One region of the Kitasatospora sp. NPDC057223 genome, then DNA from elsewhere that is predicted to be linked to it. Evidence: riboswitches for the same ligand, from Rfam matches in the RefSeq annotation. Region 1 holds a riboswitch; each other region holds the start of a gene.
The links. A riboswitch is a leader RNA that binds a small molecule or an ion and turns the genes downstream of it on or off. The one in region 1 is predicted to bind thiamine pyrophosphate.
Positions count from the first base shown of each region.

Region 1 (4,069 bases):
CGGCGGCCAGGCCGCGCGCCTTGGTGGCCTCGGCCTCGGCGAGTGCCGCGAGCTTCACCCGGTTCGCCTCGGCGCCCGCCTTCAACTCGGTCTCCTTGGCCTGGGCCTGGGCGGCCGAGATCCGGGCGTCGCGGTCGGCGTCGGCCTTGGTGCGGGTCTCGTAGGCGCGGGCGTCGGCCGGCTTGCGGACGTCCGCCTGGAGCTGCTGCTCCTTGCGGTGCGCCTCCAGCTCGGCGACCTTGGTCTCCTGGACCACGACCTCCTGGCGGGAGGCGGCCAGCGCCAGCGGCCCCGCCTGCATCGCGCGGGCCGTCGCCGTCTCCATCTCGGCCTGGTAGCCGGCCTGCTGGATACCGCTGTTGCGGGTCGCCTCGGCCTTGCGGGCGAAGGCCTCCTGCTCGGCCTCGGTGGCCTGCCGGTCGGCCTCGGCCTGGGCGATGCGGGCGTCGCGCATCACGCGGGCCGCGTGCGGTGCGGCGAGGTTCTGGATGTAGCCGGTCGGGTCGAGGATCTCCTGGATCTGGAGCGAGTCGATGATCAGACCCAGCTTCTCCATCTCGGTGCCGGACGCGGCCCGGGTCTCCCCGGTGAGCCGCTCGCGGTCGCGGATCATGTCCTCGACGGTGAGGCCGCCGACGATGGAGCGCAGGTGGCCGGCGAAGACGTTGTGGACGCGGTGGCCCATCATCGCCTGCTGGTCCAGGAAGCGGCGGGCGGCGTTGGCGATCGACACCGTGTCGTCGCCGACCTTGAAGATCACAACGCCCTTGACGTGCACCGGGATCCCCTGCGACGTCACGCACTCGACGTCGAGGTCGGCCTCGTTCAGGTCCAGCGACAGCCTGCGCACGACCTGCACGCCCGGGGTGACGAGCGTGCCGCGGCCGGTGACGATCCGGAACCCCAGCCCCTCGCCGACTCCCTCGGCGCGGTGCTTGGACCCGGAGATGATCAGTGCCTCATTGGGCTCGGCGACCCGCCACATGAGCTTGAAGAGCACGACCAGGATGATGACGGAGGCGACGGACGCCCCTGCGATGCCGATGAGCATCGGCTGATTCCCCCTTCAGGGCACACCGGTGTTCCGTGGCTGCGCTCTGTTGTGCAGGATGGCGCGGAACACGGTGGCAGCAGGAGATTCTGCGCTTCCCGGGGTCGCTTGGGAAGTGGATTGTGTCCTGATTCCGCATCAGTGGATCAGGCCGGTGCTACGTACACCGTCCGGGGCGGCTGGTACTCGACCACGACCACCTGCGTGCCGACCGGCATCGGGTCGCCCGGCACCGCCGGGTACGCGAGGAAGGCCTCGGTGCCCTGCCGCTGCGGCACGTGCACCATCACCTCGCCGACCAGCCCGGCCCCGATCCGGCCGCTGACCCTCCCGATGAGCCCCACCATCCGGCCAGTGTGCCGGAGCAGGCCCGGTGGCGGAACCCGCCGGTCGCGCCCGGCGCCGTCCGGAGGCCGGCGGGCGTCCGACGGCCGGAGGGCGTCTGGACCAGGACGGATCCTGCGGCTACGGTGTTGACGTCTTGTTGCGGACAACACCGTCCGCAGACACGGGAGCTCGGAGCACCGGGCTGAGAGGGCGCTGAACGGTACACGCGTACCGGCCGCTGCGCCGACCGCAGGAACCTGGACCGGGTAATGCCGGCGTAGGGAGTAGAGGGTCTGATGACCACATTTGAAGCACCGGAGAAGTCTGCCCAGAGCCCGGCGAACAGCCCGGCGAGCGGCCCGGCCAACAGTGCGGGCACGGGGTACCCCACCCCCGCCTGGCGCAAGGCCCACCACGAGGGATCCCGCCCCGACCTGCGCGTTCCGTACCGTGAGGTGGTTCTCACCAACGGCCGGACCGTACCGCTGTACGACACCTCCGGCCCGTACACCGACCCCGCCTACGAGCCCGACGTGCGGCGCGGGCTGCCCGCGCTGCGCGACCCGTGGATCCGCCTGCGCGGCGACGTCGAGGAGTACGACGGCCGTGCGGCCCGCCCCGAGGACGACGGGATCAAGCACACCTCGCCGCGCGGCGGCGGCCTGCGCAACCTGGACGCCGTCTTCCCCGGCCGCCCGCGCCGCCCGCTGCGCGGCCGCGACGGCGTGGCGGTCACCCAACTCGCCTACGCGAAGCGGGGGATCGTCACACCGGAGATGGAGTTCATCGCACTGCGGGAGGGGCTCGCGCCCGAGTACGTCCGCGCCGAGGTCGCCCGCGGCCGGGCCGTCATCCCGCTCAACGTGAACCACCCCGAGGTCGAACCGGCCATCATCGGCACCAACTTCCTGGTGAAGATCAACGCCAACATCGGCAACTCGGCGGTCACCTCCTCGATCGAGGAGGAGGTCGAGAAGATGACCTGGGCCACCCGCTGGGGCGCCGACACCGTCATGGACCTCTCCACCGGCCGCAACATCCACACCACCCGCGAGTGGATCCTGCGCAACTCCCCCGTCCCGATCGGCACCGTGCCGCTGTACCAGGCGCTGGAGAAGGTCGACGGCAGGGCGGAGGAGCTGAGCTGGGAGGTCTACCGCGACACCGTCGTCGAGCAGTGCGAGCAGGGCGTCGACTACATGACCGTGCACGCCGGAGTGCTGCTGCGGTACGTGCCGATGACCGCCCGCCGGAAGACCGGGATCGTCTCGCGCGGCGGCTCGATCATGGCGGCCTGGTGCCTGGCGCACCATCAGGAGAACTTCCTCTACACCAACTTCGAGGAACTCTGCGACATCCTCGCGGCCTACGACGTCACCTTCTCGCTCGGCGACGGCCTGCGTCCCGGCTCCATCGCGGACGCCAACGACGAGGCGCAGTTCGCCGAACTCCAGACCCTCGGTGAGCTGGGCCGGATCGCCCGCGAGCGCGACGTCCAGGTGATGATCGAGGGCCCCGGGCACGTCCCGATGAACAAGATCAAGGAGAACATGGATCTCCAGCGGGAGATCTGCGACGAGGCGCCGTTCTACACCCTCGGCCCGCTCACCACGGACGTGGCGCCCGGCTACGACCACATCACCTCGGGCATCGGCGCCGCCATGATCGCCTGGTGGGGGACGGCGATGCTCTGTTACGTCACCCCCAAGGAGCACCTGGGGCTGCCCAACCGCGACGACGTGAAGACCGGCGTGATCACCTACAAGATCGCCGCCCACGCCGCCGACCTCGCCAAGGGCCACCCCGGCGCCCAGGCCTGGGACGACGCGCTCTCCGACGCCCGCTTCGAGTTCCGCTGGGAGGACCAGTTCAACCTGGCCCTCGACCCGGAGACCGCCCGCGCCTTCCACGACGAGACGCTCCCGGCGGAGCCCGCCAAGACGGCGCACTTCTGCTCGATGTGCGGGCCGAAGTTCTGCTCGATGAAGATCTCCCAGAAGATCCGTGCCGAACACGGTGACGGCTCCACCGCCGTGCCGACGGAGTTCGACGCGGACGCGGTGGCCGGAATGGCCGCCAAGTCGGAGGAGTTCGCCGCCCAGGGCAACCGGGTGTACCTGCCGCTCGCGGACTGACCCGGCGGCGTCGGCCGTTGCCCCGGTGGGACTGTCGGTCCCGGCGGCAACGGCCGACCCGGCGGCAGGTGCGTCAGGACGGCGACGGGACCGGCTCCGAGATGCCCGGTGCGGCCGGGGCGGGTGAGGAGCCCTCGCCGGCGGCGAAGAAGCCGAGGAAGGCCAGCACGAGGAGGATGAGCACCGCCACTGCGGCGAGCACCCAGCCGGTCCTCCGGCCGGCCCTGGCGGGTGCCGGTGCCGGTGCGGCTGCGGCCGCGGCCACCGGGGCCGGTACCGGTGCCGGGGCGGTGGGCTTCGGCGCGCTGTCGTGCAGCGGGGCTTCGGCGGCGATGATGTCGGCCGGCGGTCCGAGCCGGTCGAGGACGTTGCGGACGGTGCTGACGGAGGTGGGGTCGGCCTCGCCCAGGGCGTCCGTGATGTGCTGGCGGATCTCCTCGACCAGTTCGGTGCGGCGGTCGGCGGGAAGGATGGCGCCGGCGGAGTCGAGGCGGCTCAGGTAGTCCTCGACGAGGGTGGTCCGAGAGGTCGTCACGCGGTGTTCTCCTCGCTGGTC
Region 1 covers NZ_JBHUWW010000081.1:28,580-32,648, forward strand. Annotated here, with positions in the region: gene ACFUK0_RS25545 (flotillin family protein) at 1-1,051, opposite strand, end outside; gene ACFUK0_RS25550 (hypothetical protein) at 1,198-1,398, opposite strand; TPP riboswitch at 1,550-1,679, shown strand; gene thiC (phosphomethylpyrimidine synthase ThiC) at 1,675-3,513, shown strand; gene ACFUK0_RS25560 (HAAS signaling domain-containing protein) at 3,587-4,048, opposite strand; gene ACFUK0_RS25565 (PadR family transcriptional regulator) at 4,045-4,069, opposite strand, start outside.

Region 2 (4,069 bases), on a different contig from region 1:
GGCCCCGGGCGGACACCGCGGCCCGGGGCGCTTGTGCCCGGCTTGTGACACGTACGCGACCCTTCTGCTCAGAAGGCCGGCCGCTCCCGGTGGTCCAGGTCGGCGCGGCCGGCCATCGCGGAGGAGGCCTCGGCGTGGAAGCGGCGCGGGATCCGGCCGGCCCGGTACGCGAGCCGGCCGGCCTCGACGGCGTGCCGCATGGCCTGCGCCATCAGCACCGGCTCCTGGGCGCGGGTGACGGCCGAGGCGAGCATGACGGCCGCGCACCCCAGCTCCATCGCCAGCGCCACGTCGGAGGCGGTGCCCGCGCCGGCGTCCAGGATCACCGGCACCTTGGCGCTCTCCACGATCAGCTGGAAGTTGTGCGGGTTGCGGATGCCGAGGCCCGAGCCGATCGGCGAGCCGAGCGGCATGATCGCCGCGCAGCCGACGTCCTCCAGCTTGCGGGCCAGCACCGGGTCGTCGTTGGTGTACGGGAGCACCGTGAAGCCGTCGTCGACCAGTGTCTCGGCGGCGTCCAGCAGCTCGATCGGGTCGGGCAGCAGGGTCCGCTCGTCCGCGATGACCTCCAGCTTCACCCAGTCGGTGCCGAGCGCCTCGCGGGCCAGGCGGGCCGTCAGCACGGCCTCGCCGGCCGTGAAGCAGCCCGCCGTGTTCGGCAGCACCCGGATGCCGCTCCGCTTCAGCACGTCCAGGACCGAGCCCTGGGTGGCGGTGTCGACCCGGCGCATCGCGACCGTGGTCAGTTCGGTGCCGGAGACCCGCAGCGCCTGCTCCAGGATCTCCAGGCTCGGCGCCCCGCCGGTGCCCATGATCAGGCGGGAGGCGAAGGCGGTGCCCGCGATCGTCAGAGTGTCGTCGGCCACCGCGCTCAGCCTCCCTGGACGGCGGTGAGGATCTCGACCCGGTCGCCCGTCGCGAGGAGCGTCCGGGGCCAGGCGCCGCGCGGCACCACGGCCTCGTTGACGGCGGCGGCGACGCCGGAGGGCGCGCCGCTCACGGTGGCGACCACCTCGGCGAGGGTGCTGGTGGCGGGGACCTGCCGGTCCTCGCCGTTGACGGACAGGGAGATGACGCTCATGCGAGGGCCTTTGCGGAGAAGCGGGAGAAACGGGTGGGGGAGAACGGGGCCGCGAGCGCGGGGGTGACCCCGGTGGCCAGCTCCTGCGCGGCCAGGTCCGCGGTCACCGGCGTCAGCAGGACGCCGTTGCGGTAGTGGCCGGTGGCCGCGTACAGGCCGGGCAGGCTGGTCCAGCCGATCAGCGGCGCGTTGTCCGGCGAGCCGGGGCGCAGACCGGCGGAGGTCTCCACCAGCGGCAGCTCGGTGATGCCGGGGACGAGGTCGTGGGCGTCGCGCAGCAGCTCGTACACCCCGCCGGCGGTGACGGTGGTGTCGTACCCCTGCTCCTCGCTGGTCGCGCCGATCACCAGCTCGCCGTCCTCGCGCGGCACCAGGTACAGGTGCTGTCCGCGCACCACGGCACGCACGTTGCGGGACAGGAACGGGCGGTACGGCGCGGGCACGCGCAGCCGCAGGATCTGCCCCTTGACCGGGCGGATCGCGGGCAGCACGCCCTCCGGCAGGCCCGGCAGCAGGTGGCTGCGCGGCCCCGCCGCCAGCACCACGGTGTCGCCGGCCAGGGTCGTCCCGTCGTCCAGCCGGACACCGGTCACCCGGTCGGCGCCGGCCCCGGTCAGCAGCTCGGCGGCCCCTGCCCGCAGCAGCGTCACCCCGGCCCGGCCGCAGGCCTCGACCAGCGCGGCCGCCAGCCGCCGGCCGTCCACCTGGTGGTCGTCCGTCACGTGCAGCCCGCCGCGCACGCCGGGTGCCAGCATCGGTTCGAGCCGGCGGCACTCGCGGCCGGTCAGCCAGTGCGAGGCCAGCCCGAGGCGCTGGTGGAAGGCGTGCAGCTCGCGCAGCTCCTCGCGGTCGTCGGAGTCCAGCGCGACGGCGAGGGTGCCGCAGGCGCGGTAGCCGGTCGACAACCCGGAGGCCTCCTCCAGCTCGGCCGCGAACTGCGCGTACCGGGCGTTGGACGCCAGGCCCAGCTCCAGCAGGGCCTCCTCGCCGTACTGCAGCTCGGTGACCGGGGCCAGCATCCCCGCCGCGACCTGCGCCGCGCCGCCGCCCGGCGCCGGATCGACCACCGTGACGCCGAGGCCGCGCTGCGCCGAGCGCCAGGCGACCGCCAGGCCGATGATGCCGCCGCCGACGACCAGCAGGTCGGGACGGGTTCGTGCCGAAGTCATTGCTCTCCCTTCGCCGGTATGACCCGGATCAGGTTCGGACGGTCGCAGGCCGTGTCAGCCCGCCTCTCAGCCCGGTCCGCCGGGCTCCCGTGATGAAGGTGCACCCCACCTTAACGCCGGGTGTCAGCGCTGCCGAAGGCGCGTACGAAGGGTGGCCGGCCCGGCCGATAGGCTGGCGCCGTGGGAGAGCAGCGGAGCACGGACCAGGTGGTCGTTGTCGGGGCGGGGCTGGCGGGTGCCCAGTGCGTGGGCGCGCTGCGCAGAGGGGGCCTGCAGGGGCCGATCACGCTGCTGGGCGACGAACCGCACGCACCCTACGACCGCCCGCCGCTCTCCAAGGACGTCCTGCTCGGCAAGGCCGACTCCACCACCCTGGACGTCGACTACCGCCGGCTCGGCGTCGAACTGCTCACCGGCCGCCGCGCCACCGGCCTGGAGCCCGGCGTCCTGCACACCGACGCCGGCCCGCTGCCGTACGGGAGCCTGGTGATCGCCACCGGCGCCGCCCCCACCGCCCTGCCCGGAGCGGACGGCGCGCACCTGCTGCGCACCCTCGACGACGCGCTCGCGCTGCGCGCCCGGCTGCGGCCCGGCAGCCGGATCGTGCTGGTCGGGGCCGGCTGGATCGGCGCCGAGACGGCCACCGCCGCCCGGGAGCTGGGCTGCGAGGTCACCGTGGTCGAGGCAGGGCCGGCTCCGCTGCCCGGCGCGCTGCCCCGGGCAGTCGGCGGGGCGATGACCGCCTGGTACGAGGAGGCCGGCGTCGTGCTGCACTGCGGTGCCCGGGTGGCGGCGGTCGGCCCCGGCGAGGTGCTGCTCGGCGACGGCACCCGGCTGGCCGCCGACGAGGTGGTCGTCGGCATCGGCGCCCGGCCCGCCACCGGCTGGCTGGCCGGCTCGGCGGTGGCCCTGGACGCGGGCGGCGCGATCCTCGTCGACGAGCGGCTGCGGACTTCGCTGCCGGGCGTCTGGGCGGCCGGCGACTGCGTCTCCTACCCCTCGGCCCGCGCGGGCACCCGGCTGGCCGTCCAGCACTGGGACCACGCGCTGCAGTCCGGCGACGCGGTGGCCGCCGCACTGCTCGGGGCGGACACCCCGTACGACCCGGTGCCGTACTTCTGGTCGGAGCAGTTCGGGCGGATGGTGCAGTACGCCGGGCGGCACACCGAGGGCGACGAGCTGCTCTGGCGCGGGGCGCCCGGCGACCCGGCCTGGTCGGTGCTCTGGCTGCGCGGCGGCGAACTGCGCGCCCTGCTGACCGTCGACCGCCCGCGCGACCTCGTCCAGGGCCGCAAGCTGCTGGAGCGCTCCGCCGTGCTCGACCCGGCCCGCGCGGCCGACCCGGCCGTGCCGCTGAAGTCCGCCCTCGCGGGGTAGCACCGGGCGGTCACACCGGGTCACCGGGGGCCTCGCGGGAGTGGGTTTGGTGCGCGGCGGCCCGGCGAGGTGGCAGTCTGGTGACGTGAGCGAGATCGAAGCGAAGATTCAAGACCTTGTCCCCGGGTGGATGTACCTGCCCGACATCTCGGAGCAGTGGGGTGTCCGGGTCACCGAAGTACGGGACCTCGTCAAGAGCGGCGGCCTGATCGCCGTCCGGCGTGGCCCCAACAAGTCCCTCCAGGTGCCGGCCGCCTTCATCGACGGCCCCGGGCTGGTCAAGCACCTGTCCGGCACGCTGACGGTGCTCCGCGACTGCGGGTACAACGACGCGGAGATCCTGGAGTGGCTGTTCACCGAGGACCCGTCGCTGCCCGGCAGCCCGATCCAGGCCCTGCAGGAGAACCGCGGCACCGAGGTGAAGCGCCGGGCCCAGGCGATG
Region 2 covers NZ_JBHUWW010000030.1:26,241-30,309, forward strand. Annotated here, with positions in the region: gene ACFUK0_RS14030 (thiazole synthase) at 69-812, opposite strand; gene thiS (sulfur carrier protein ThiS) at 872-1,081, opposite strand; gene thiO (glycine oxidase ThiO) at 1,078-2,250, opposite strand; TPP riboswitch at 2,239-2,351, opposite strand; gene ACFUK0_RS14045 (NAD(P)/FAD-dependent oxidoreductase) at 2,431-3,627, shown strand; gene ACFUK0_RS14050 (Rv2175c family DNA-binding protein) at 3,713-4,069, shown strand, end outside.
Region 2: another riboswitch for thiamine pyrophosphate. It lies ahead of thiO (glycine oxidase ThiO); the one in region 1 lies ahead of thiC (phosphomethylpyrimidine synthase ThiC).

Region 3 (4,069 bases), on a different contig from region 1:
GCGATGCCGAAGCGGGCCAGCGTGCCCAGCAGCTCGGCCTCCACCAGGCCCCGGTAGCGGACGGGGTGCTTGGTCTCGATCGCCAGGTCGACCCGGCGGCCGCAGTCGGCGACCAGCTCCAGCAGGCTCTCCAGCCGCAGCACACCGTGCCGCTCGCCGCCCTCGCCGCTGCCGCCGGTCTTCCAGGAGCCGAAGTCGTACGCCTCCAACTGCGCCAGCGTCAGCGCGGACACCGAGCCGTGCCCGTCCGAGACCCGCTTGACCGTCCGGTCGTGCACGCAGACCAGCTGCCGGTCCGCCGTCAGCCGGACATCGCACTCGACGCCGTCCGCGCCTTCGGCGAGGGCCCGGCGGTACGCGGCGAGGGTGTGCTCCGGCAGGGCGTCGGAGGAGCCGCGGTGGGCGACCACCTGGACGGCGTGCGCGGTGCCGGCTGCGGCGGGGGAGAGGTCGGGGCTGGTCACAGGGCCACGATAGGCGCCGCAGGTGACACGGAGGCGACGGCGGCCCCAACCTGTGGGGCCGCCGTCACCGTACTGCCGTAAACCCGGCGCCCTGCGGCCGGGAAGCGCCGCTGGCCGGGCTCAGGCCTGCGAGCGGCTCCCGGCCCCGGTCAGCGGGGTGAGGGCCCAGGTGATCAGGGCGGGCACCAGGAAGCCGAACAGCGAGGCGGAGGTCCAGGACTGCGGCGTGAAGTGCAGCGCCTCCTGCGCGCTCGTCCAGAAGTCCGTCCACCAGCCCGCCACGGCGGTCGGCGCGAGGAACTGGTACGTGGCGAAGCCCAGCACCCACGGCAGCAGCATCAGCCAGCGCGACGGCGCCTGCTCGGAGAGGTCCCAGCCGCGCCGGCCGGCGCCCAGGAAGTAGTCGACGGCGAGCACCGCGAACAGCGGCACGAAGACCGAGCCGATCAGCCCGAGGAAGGCGTAGTACGAGTCGGTGAACACCTTGATCTGCAACGCCAGGACGGTGATCAGCACCCCGATCCCGCCGGTCAGCACCCGGCGGTCGATCCGCGGGAACAGGTTCTGGACCGACATCGCGGTCGAGTACACGTTCGCGAAGGACTGGTCGGTCTCGCGCAGCACCAGCACCAGCAGGAACGCCCAGCCGGCCCACACGCCGGTGAACGAGGAGAAGATCTTCTCGGTGTCTCCGCCGGACTGCAGCAGCGCGATCAGACCCAGCACGTAGCACCAGACCTGGGCCACGGTGTAGCCCGAGAAGGTGCCCCAGAACGAGGCCGAGGGCGTCCGCGAGTGCCGGGTGTAGTCCGCGGCCAGCGGCACGAACGAGATCGACACCGCGATGATCGCGTCGGTCGCCCCGAGGAACCCGTGCCAGTTGCCCGCTCCCGGGTCCGGGAAGCCCTGACGGGCCAGCTGGACGGTGAAGTACACCATCGCGACGCCCACCGCCGCGGCCACGTACTTGCGCAGCACGGCGATGGAGCCGAGCGGCCAGATGGTCAGCACGGTGGTCAGCGCGCCCGCCAGGACGACGAACAGCCAGCGGTACCCGTCGGTGCCCGCCACCGTCTGGGCGCCGCCCGCGATCACGATCAGCTCGAAGACGCCCCAGCCGACGCACTGCGCGATGTTCAGCACGGTCGGGACGTAGCTCAGCTTCGTGCCGAACAGCCCGCGCAGGTTCGCCATCGCGGGCGCCCCCGTCCGTGCGCCGATCAGCGCGGCCACGCCGAGCGCCGCCGTACCGATCACCGTGCCCGCGAGGATCGCGACCACGGCCGCCGTGAAGGACAGCTCCTCGCCCTGCGCGCCCAGCACCGTCGCCGCGCTGCTGAAACCGATCAGGCTGACGCCCAGGTTCAGCCAGAGCGCGAACTGGTCCTTGAAGGACAGCGTGCGCGGCGGCTCGGTGTCGAGCACGAGCGGGGCCTCGGCGCGCCCCTCGGGTGCCGGGCGGTCCAGCACGGCGACGTCCGTGTGAAGACCCTCGGAAGGGTGGGGGAATTCCGTGGACGCCGAGGCGTCCGAAGAAGAGGATGACGAAGCAGGCGCCATGGCCGATACTCCCTACGCCGGCATTACCCGGACAGGTTCCGGCGGTCAGCGCTCCCTCGGCCGGGGACCACGACTACCGTGGCGTACGGTCGACCAGCGCACTCTCAGCCTGGAAGAGGTCCAAGCTCCCGCGTGTGTCAGTTCGAAGCGACAGGCTAGCGGGGGCAGGGGCGAACGCCAAGGCCGGGGCGGCCGGCCGTCCACATCGCGGGATCGCGGCGAGCGCGCGGGGGAGCGCGTGGGACGGTTCGGGCGCGCTTGTTCGTTCTGCCTAAGGATTCTTATGAGTTCTTCAGAGAGCCCCTTACGGCAATCGAATCCCCAGTAGGAAAAACTATGGTTCTTGGTCCTGTCAGCTATGGAGGTCGTCAGTGAGCACCGAGCGCGAGAGTGGGTCCACCGGGCCGCAGGGGGAGCAGGTCCCCGGCGGTCACGGACCGGTGGGTCCGGCGCCTGACGGCCCGGCCGCACCGCCCGAGTTCCCCGCCCCCGCAGGCGCCGGCGCACCGGCCGAGGATTCGCCGCGGACACTGGCCTTCGGCAAGGTGACCGCCCCGGAGCCCGAGCCCGCCGCCCCTGTCGCCCCTGCTGCGCCCGCCACCCCGTCCTACCTGGACGCGCCGCCGCCCGTCCTGCCGCAGGCCCCGGCCCCCGCCGCTCCCGCCGCCCCGTCCTACCTGGACGCGCCGCCGCCGGCCAACCCGTACGCGACGCCGGCGCCCGCCGCCGCCCACGACCCGTACGCCGCCCCGGCCCCGGCCGCCGCCCAGGCCCCGGCCCCGGTCCCTGCCGAGCACGCGCACCACCCCTTCGGCGCCGGCCAGCCGCTCGGCGGCTGGGGCGCCCACGAGCAGGGCCCCGGCGGCACCTTCGGCGGCGCGGGTGTCCCCGGCGGCCCCGGCTACCCGGGCGCCTACCCCGGCGCGGCCCCCGGCGGCCCGCGCAAGAAGCGCGGCGGCCTGATCGCCCTGATCGCCGCGGTCGCCCTGGTCGCCGGTGTGGCCGGCGGCGCCGTCGGCGCGGCCGTCACCGACCGCGACGACACGGTCGCCTCCGCCAACGACAACCGCAGCACCACCGTCCAGGCGGGCAACACCCAGAAGACCGAGGCCGCCCCCGGCTCGGTCGCCGGGATCGCCCAGAAGGCACTGCCCAGCACCGTCACCATCAAGGCGGAGGGCAGCACCGAGTCCGGCACCGGCACCGGCTTCGTCTTCGACACCGAGGGCCACATCCTCACCAACAACCACGTGGTCGCCCCGGCCGCGAACGGCGGCAAGCTGACCGTCAAGTTCGCCGACGGCTCCGCCTACAGCGCCTCCGTGCTCGGCCGCGCCGAGGGCTACGACGTCGCCGTGGTCAAGCTCGACAACCCGCCCACGGAGAAGCTCAACCCGCTCCCGCTCGGCGACTCCGACAAGGTCAACGTCGGCGACGCCACCATCGCCATCGGCGCCCCGTACGGCCTTGAGTCCACCGTCACCACCGGCATCGTCAGCGCCAAGGACCGCCCGGTGGCCTCCGGCGACGAGACCGGCGCGCAGGCCTCCTACATGAACGCCCTGCAGACCGACGCCTCCATCAACCCGGGCAACTCCGGCGGCCCGCTGCTGGACGCCACCGGCGCCGTCATCGGCATCAACTCGGCGATCCAGTCCAACACTTCGGGATCCGGCCGGGCCGGCAGCATCGGCCTCGGCTTCGCCATCCCGATCAACCAGGCCAAGTGGGTCGCCAGCACCCTGATCGAGACCAAGACCCCCGTCTACGCCATCCTCGGCGTGCTGCGCAACGACGACTACAAGGGCGACGGCGCCCAGATCCAGTCCAACGCCGTCCAGGGCCAGCCCGCCGTCACCCCGAACGGCCCCGCCGACAAGGCCGGCCTGAAGCCCGGCGACGTCATCACCAAGCTCGGCGGCAGCCCGATCGAGAACGGCCCGGCCCTGGTCAGCAAGATCTGGACCCACAAGCCCGGCGACACCGTCGACGTCGAGTACACCCGCGACGGCAAGACCGCCACCACCAAGGTCACCCTCGGCGAG
Region 3 covers NZ_JBHUWW010000007.1:113,083-117,151, forward strand. Annotated here, with positions in the region: gene ACFUK0_RS05135 (glycerophosphodiester phosphodiesterase family protein) at 1-464, opposite strand, end outside; gene ACFUK0_RS05140 (purine-cytosine permease family protein) at 585-1,934, opposite strand; TPP riboswitch at 2,017-2,166, opposite strand; gene ACFUK0_RS05145 (S1C family serine protease) at 2,396-4,069, shown strand, end outside.
Region 3: another riboswitch for thiamine pyrophosphate. It lies ahead of ACFUK0_RS05140 (purine-cytosine permease family protein); the one in region 1 lies ahead of thiC (phosphomethylpyrimidine synthase ThiC).